DNA from 2 places in the Paenibacillus borealis genome. Region 1 is predicted to be linked to the other one. Evidence: riboswitches for the same ligand, from Rfam matches in the RefSeq annotation. Region 1 holds a riboswitch; the other holds the start of a gene.
What was found. A riboswitch is a leader RNA that binds a small molecule or an ion and turns the genes downstream of it on or off. The one in region 1 is predicted to bind glycine.
Positions count from the first base shown of each region.

Region 2: it holds a riboswitch for glycine, as region 1 does, so the genes downstream of both, PBOR_RS34135 (amino acid permease) here and gcvT (glycine cleavage system aminomethyltransferase GcvT) in region 1, are expected to answer to the same signal.

Region 1 covers NZ_CP009285.1:7,499,532-7,502,943, reverse strand. The annotation lists gene gcvPA (aminomethyl-transferring glycine dehydrogenase subunit GcvPA) at 1-639, opposite strand, end outside; gene gcvT (glycine cleavage system aminomethyltransferase GcvT) at 639-1,760, opposite strand; glycine riboswitch at 1,842-1,941, opposite strand; glycine riboswitch at 1,945-2,041, opposite strand; gene gcvH (glycine cleavage system protein GcvH) at 2,226-2,618, shown strand; gene PBOR_RS31925 (hypothetical protein) at 2,752-3,384, opposite strand.
Region 2 covers NZ_CP009285.1:8,016,208-8,019,619, reverse strand. The annotation lists gene araA (L-arabinose isomerase) at 1-803, shown strand, start outside; gene PBOR_RS34140 (hypothetical protein) at 785-973, opposite strand; glycine riboswitch at 1,214-1,293, shown strand; gene PBOR_RS34135 (amino acid permease) at 1,442-2,851, shown strand; gene PBOR_RS34130 (Crp/Fnr family transcriptional regulator) at 2,925-3,412, shown strand, end outside.

The DNA.
Region 1 (3,412 bases):
CGACTGAACCAGAACGGCAGCAGTATCGGCATCAATGGCCTCAGCCAGCTTGGCAAGATCGGTAACCCCGTCCTTATAATCGATTTCCACGATTTGCAGGCCCCAGGCATTGGCGGAAGTGCGCAGTACCTGGCGGGCTTCCGGGTGAACTGTACGGGAGACAATCAGCTTCTTGCGTTTGGTGGCGCCTGCGGCAAGCACGGCTGCTTCGGAGAAGGCCGTTGCGCCGTCATACATACTGGCATTAGCGACCTTCATGCCGGTCAGCTCACAGATATAGGACTGGAATTCGAAGATTGCCTGAAGCTCTCCCTGGCTGATTTCCGGCTGATAAGGGGTGTAGGCGGTATAGAATTCCGAACGGGAAATAATATGGTTAATGACAACCGGAATGTGGTGATCATAGAGTCCGGCACCGAGGAAGCTGGCGTGGGTATCAAAGTCGGCATTTTTGTCAGCCAGACCCTTCATATGGCGCAGCAGCGCATATTCGTCCAGCGGACCGGACATTGGCATCGTTCCCTGGTAGCGGACAGACTGCGGGATATCTGCGAACAGCTCATCGATAGATTGAATTCCTACAGTTTCCATCATCTCTGCGCGGTCTTGCTCCGTCATAGGCAGATAGCGGTGCTTCATTACGGCTTCACTCCTTGGCTCTTTTTGTAGAACGGTGCTTTGATCACGGCAGCCTTCAGCTGCTTGCCGCGGATCTCCACATACACCTCTGTGCCGATTTCAGTATAGGCAGCATCCAGCAGGGCAAGTCCGAGATTCCGTTTCAGCGTTGGGGATTGGGTGCCGGTTGTGACTTCACCGATCTTCACACCGTCTGCATATACAGGATAATGGGAGCGGGGAATCCCGCGGTCGATCATTTCAAGTCCTACCAGGCGGCGCGGCAGGCCGGCTTCCTTCTGCTTCAGCAGGGCATCACGGCCGATGAAATCCGCTTTGTCCAGCTTCACGAAGAACTGGACACCCGCTTCGAGCGGGGTAATATCCGCCGAGAGCTCCTGGCCGTACAGCGGCAGCTTGGCTTCGAAGCGAAGCGTGTCGCGTGCGCCGAGTCCGGCTGGAGTCAGGCCATGCGGTGCGCCTGCGGCTAGCAGACCGTTCCAGAGTGCAGCCGCTGTGTGGGCGGGGGCGTACAGCTCGAAGCCGTCCTCACCGGTATAGCCGGTGCGGGAGAGCAGTACAGATACGCCGCAGACCTCGGCGTGTTCGATGAAGTGGAAGGGCTTCAGCTCTGCGAGCGGGGCAGAGGTCACTTCGGCCAGAATCGTCTCAGCCAGCGGACCCTGCAGCGCGAGCAGCAGCGTCTCATCCGAGACATTCTTCAGGCTGACACCGCTGAATTCAGCGGTGAGATGCTCCTGCAGCCACTGGAAGTCCTTGTCGATATTGGATGCGTTCACGACGAGCATGTAGCGTTCATGGCCCAGGCGGTACACCAGCAGATCGTCAACCACTCCGCCGCCCGGATAGAGCATCAGGGTATACTGCGCCGCGCCGTCTGCAAGGCGGCTGACATCATTGGTGGTCATCTGCTGCAGGAAGGCTTCAGCGCCGTTTCCGTCAACCATGAATTCCCCCATATGCGATACATCGAACAGTCCGGCCTGCTGGCGGACCGCTTCATGCTCCTTAACGATGCCTGTAAACTGCACCGGCAGCTCCCAGCCGCCGAAATCAATGCATCTGGACTCCGCATAAGCGGCATAGAGATCATAAAAAGGCGTTCTTCTCAAAGACTCCATCTTGTCACTCCCTTGGTCTGATTACATGAGAAAAAGGACAGGCGAAAGCCATTATGCACGAGTCGCATAAATTGACTTTCGCTCTGTCCTTTGTACCTGAGAGTTACCCTGCTATCCTGCCCGCAGGTTTCCCCGTTGGTGATCCGTTTCCTGCATTGCAGGCTGTGGATGCTCTCCAGAGATGCGTCCGGCAAAGGTCCTTTTGCCTGAGAGATTCACCCATCCCGGGCTTACTCCTTCGGCGCTGTCCCCTGAGGGTCAGTCTCTCCCTATGCCATCATTCGCAAACGATATGTTTTTCTACTGACTCCATTAAACCGGGTTTACAAGCACGCTGTCAATCAAAAAACGTCAAAAAGATGACAAATTTAATTTTCCTGTCAGTTATATTGACATTAGGCAAGGTCATAACTTAGGCTATAACTAAATTTAGAACTCCAAATGTGGAAAAGAGGCGGCTTGGAAATGAGTGAAGTGTTGGACAACCTGCTATACAGCGAAGAGCATGAATGGGCACAGCAGGGTGAAGGACGCGTAGTACGTGTGGGGATTACGGATCATGCGCAGCATTTATTGGGCGACATCGTGTTTGTAGAGTTTCCGGAAGTCGGTGCAGCCATTTCCGCAGGCGACAGCGTAGGCAGCATTGAGTCCGTTAAGACAGTGTCAGAGCTGTACTCGCCGGTATCCGGCAAGGTTACCAAGATCAACGACGCACTCGAATCCAGCCCGGAACTGATCAACGACCAGCCTTACGGCGGGGGATGGATTTTTGAGCTGGAGCTAGATGTTGAGTTCGCGGATGCAGTGTCGGGCCTGCTGGATGCGGCTGCTTATAAGGAATTGGTTGGGGAATAGTTTCAAGCGTTTATGTACTCGGATTTTAGAATAAATGGTTTAACTGGATGTACTAACCGGCTAAAAACGGCAGGCTTCTCTTGTTACATTAGATGTCACTAATGTGAGAGGTCTGTCTTTTTGTCTTTACGTATCATTCCGGAAAGCTAAGCAGCCCCGGATAAATGCTGGGAGCCAAGTGCCAAAGGGCGGGCAATAGAGCCAGGCCAGCAACGGCAAAGATAAGGCACAGCAATAGAAACCGGTATCTTTTTCTGGGACGGGCATTGGGTTTGAGCACGAAGTAATACACACCAGCCGAATAAAACGGGAAAAGCACCACGGCAGACATACCCATACAAACCAGAAATGTGGATTCTCCGGCGGAGGAAGGGATCATGGCTTCCGGGTTATAGACCGGATTAATCTGCAGGAAGAGGATAACAAACGTCAAGTAAGCAAAGAGCAGAAGGAGCGGGAAGCAGCGGATACGTCCATCCTCGGACAACCCGTACAGCATCCACCAGACCCCGAGCCAAGGCAAGGCAAAGGCTGCGCCGGCCATGAGGAAGTCAATGCCTATATACATTAGTTTATCGGGTGGATAAACATGAGCCAAGTCCCCCCAGAAGTAATTGGAGGAGAAGAACATCATGAATACAGATAATAAACCAATGAAGAAGGTAATTATTCCCTGAGCAAAAACAATCATGATCAGCGAAACCAGCTGCCGCAGAAAATAGAGAAAACGGGTGGCATCCGGTGTCGTTCCGTTTGTAGTCTGCATAGCGTTCAATCTCCTTATATTAGCAAAT
Region 2 (3,412 bases), 520 kb from region 1:
ACTTCGGCATCGGCGACCTGGTTGCGTACGTGAACGAAGTGAAGGAAGAAGAAATTGATGCGCTGTTCGCCGAATATGCAGAGCTGTATGACTTCGATTACGGTTCATACAGCAAGGAAGCATGGGAAGCCAGCGTGAAGGTGCAGGCCAGCTACGAAATCGCCCTTAAACGCTTCCTTGATGCCGGAAATTACAATGCCTTCACTTCGAACTTTGAAGACCTGCACGGCATGAAGCAGCTTCCGGGTTTGGCGGTTCAGCGTCTGATGGCACAAGGCTACGGCTTCGCCGGCGAAGGGGACTGGAAGACAGCAGCCCTGGACCGCCTGATGAAAGTGATGAGCCATAACCTGAACACCGGATTCATGGAAGATTACACCTATGAAATGGCTGCCGGCCAGGAAGCGATTCTGCAGTCCCACATGCTTGAGGTTGACCCGAGCCTGGCAAGCAACAAGCCGAAGGTGCTTGTGTCTCCGCTGGGTATTGGCGACCGTGAAGATCCGGCCCGTCTCGTATTCGACGGCAAAGCGGGCGAAGGCGTCGTTGTATCGATGGCTGACTTCGGCACTCATTACAAGCTGCTGATTAACGAAGTTACTGCCTTTGAGCCGACGGTTCCTGCTCCGAACCTTCCAGTGGCACGAGTGCTCTGGCAGGTGAAGCCTAACTTCCAGGATGGAATTAAAGCGTGGATCGAGAACGGCGGCGGCCACCACACCGTGGTATCCCTCAATCTGACTACAGATCAGATCGTTACCTATGCCAAGCTGGTTGGCCTGGATTATGTAATCATTAAGTAAATAGCGGAATAATATCGTATCAAATGAGCGGATAGGCTATTGCCTGTCCGCTTTTTTTGCACATAATACAACAATTCCCCCGGCATATCGGCCCAAATCCAATATTGTTGTACAAAAGGCAGCATTTCTCTTCCTGCATGCGGTTTAGCGGGGAAATTCTTGTATTTCATACAACAATCCTCCCGAACACCCGAGGTTCTGCGCATCCGAGTTGCAATACGTACAACATTTATGACGCTGCAGTGCAGGGGCGCATACAGACACTCCTAGGCGGACATATAATGCAGGAGACTTTTATCACTGTTCAATACTCACATGCCGAGTAATATGTTAGAATATCAGAATGCATTAACGCTTCACCAATTTAATACATCACACGAGCTATGATTGCTATGGATCACACTATAGCAGGAGCAGCTTCTGGAGAGACTGCGGAGTTCCGCAGCGCCGAAGGGTTCACAATCTCAGGCAAAAGGACAGAAGAGTACGGAATTTGTATTTGTCATGCTGATTAATTACGATCAGCGGGGCAGGTAGCTTATTTTGATATTCTTATGAACCGGGAGATTGGATGATATCCAATCTCTTTTTGTGTTTCTTGGCAGCAAAGCGTTGTACACATTAAGGGGGAAAAGGCAATGGCACAGACAGAATTAAAGAGAGATTTGGCTAACCGGCATGTACAGCTTATCGCCATCGGCGGCACGATTGGTACAGGGTTATTCCTGGGATCAGGCAAAGCGATTCAGCAGGCCGGCCCGTCCATTATGATCACGTATTTACTTGTAGGGATATCCGTATTTTTTGTGATGAGGGCGCTGGGTGAGCTGCTGCTCTCCAAAGCGGGATATCAATCTTTTACAGACATTGCTGAAGACTATCTGGGGCCGCGGGCTGCATTCATTACGGGCTGGACCTACTGGTTCTGCTGGATTATGACGGCGATGGCGGATGTGATTGCGGTGGGCGTCTATGTGCAGTACTGGTTCGATATCCCGCAGTGGGTACCGGCCGTCATCTGCCTGATTATTCTGTTAGGACTCAATCTGTTAACAGTCAAAAGCTTCGGCGAACTCGAATTCTGGTTTGCGCTAATCAAAGTCGTCACGATTCTTGCCTTAATCGGTCTGGGGATTATTCTGCTGGTCATCGGATTCAAGACAGATGCAGGCTCGGTAACGGTCCGCAATCTCTGGGAGCACGGGGGCGTATTCCCGAACGGTGTTAAAGGCTTCTTATTTTCCTTCCAGATGGTTGTGTTCGCTTATGTCGGTGTGGAGCTTGTGGGTGTCTCGGCAGCAGAAACAGCAGATCCGGAGAAAAATATTCCGTCGGCAATTAACAAGATTCCTCTGCGGATTCTCTTCTTCTATGTAGGCGCGCTCTTCGTCCTGCTGTGCATTAACCCGTGGACCCAGCTCAGTGCGGCTGAAAGTCCTTTTGTGCGAACCTTCAGTCTGGTCGGGATTCCGGTTGCTGCGGGGATTATTAATTTCGTCGTCCTAACCTCAGCGGCTTCCGCCTGCAACAGCGGGATGTTCTCCACGAGCCGGATTCTCTATAATCTGAGCAGAAGGGATCAGGCCTCCCCGCAGCTCGGCAAACTGAACAGAAATCATGTGCCTGCGAACTCTTTATTTATCTCAACGCTTGTGATCTCGGCCGGGGCGCTGCTCAGCAAGCTTATTCCGGGTCAGGCTTTCGGCATCGTTACAACGATCAGCGCCATTTGCTTCATCTGGGTGTGGGGTGTTGTGCTCGTATGTCATATCAAGTATAAGAAGAACCGCCCGGACTTACATGCCGCGTCCACATTCAAAGCACCGTTCACACCGGTCATCAATTATGCGGTATTGACGTTGTTTGCCGCCATTCTGGTCATTATGCTGTTCGCAGAGGAGACCCGTCCGGCGCTGCTGTTCACCCCGCTCTGGTTCATCCTGTTGTTCATCTTGTATTCCATGAGAAGTAAGAAGGAGAAGAGTGATCAGGATACTAGTACCGGCGGCTATTCTGCTGTGAGCAACCCGGAGGGCAGCCAGCTGTAGTAGAATAGGGAGTAAATAAGCCCGAGTGCCAATAAAGGATGTGCGGAACGTGAAGCAGCTGTTACTCCAATATATGACCCGGCTAACCTCCCTCAGTGAAGGAGAGCAGCAGGCTATTCTGGATGAGATTCTTGTTGAGGAATACAGCAAGGGAACCGTTCTGCTTAGACAGGGGGAGGTTCCGGGCAAATGCTATTTCGTGCTGCGGGGATGCGTGCGGCAGCACAGCGTTGACGTTGCAGGCCGTGACATTACCTCCAACTTCTACACAGAAGAGCAGGCGATTGCCATCTTCAATGCTCATAAGCAGGAGGCCTCTTCCGAATACAGCCTGACTTGTCTGGAGAACTGCGTGCTGGTAGTCGGTGCACTGGATACCGAGCAGGACATGTACGCCAGACATACGCAGCTGGAGCTGATGACACGCCGGATGATCGAGGAGAATTTCGGGCAGGTGCAGGCGGAATTCGCCGCTTTCATTGCGGCATCCCCCGAAGACCGCCTGAAGGCACTGCTGCATAGGAGACCAGGATTGATCAGCCGCGTCCCCCAGCATCAGCT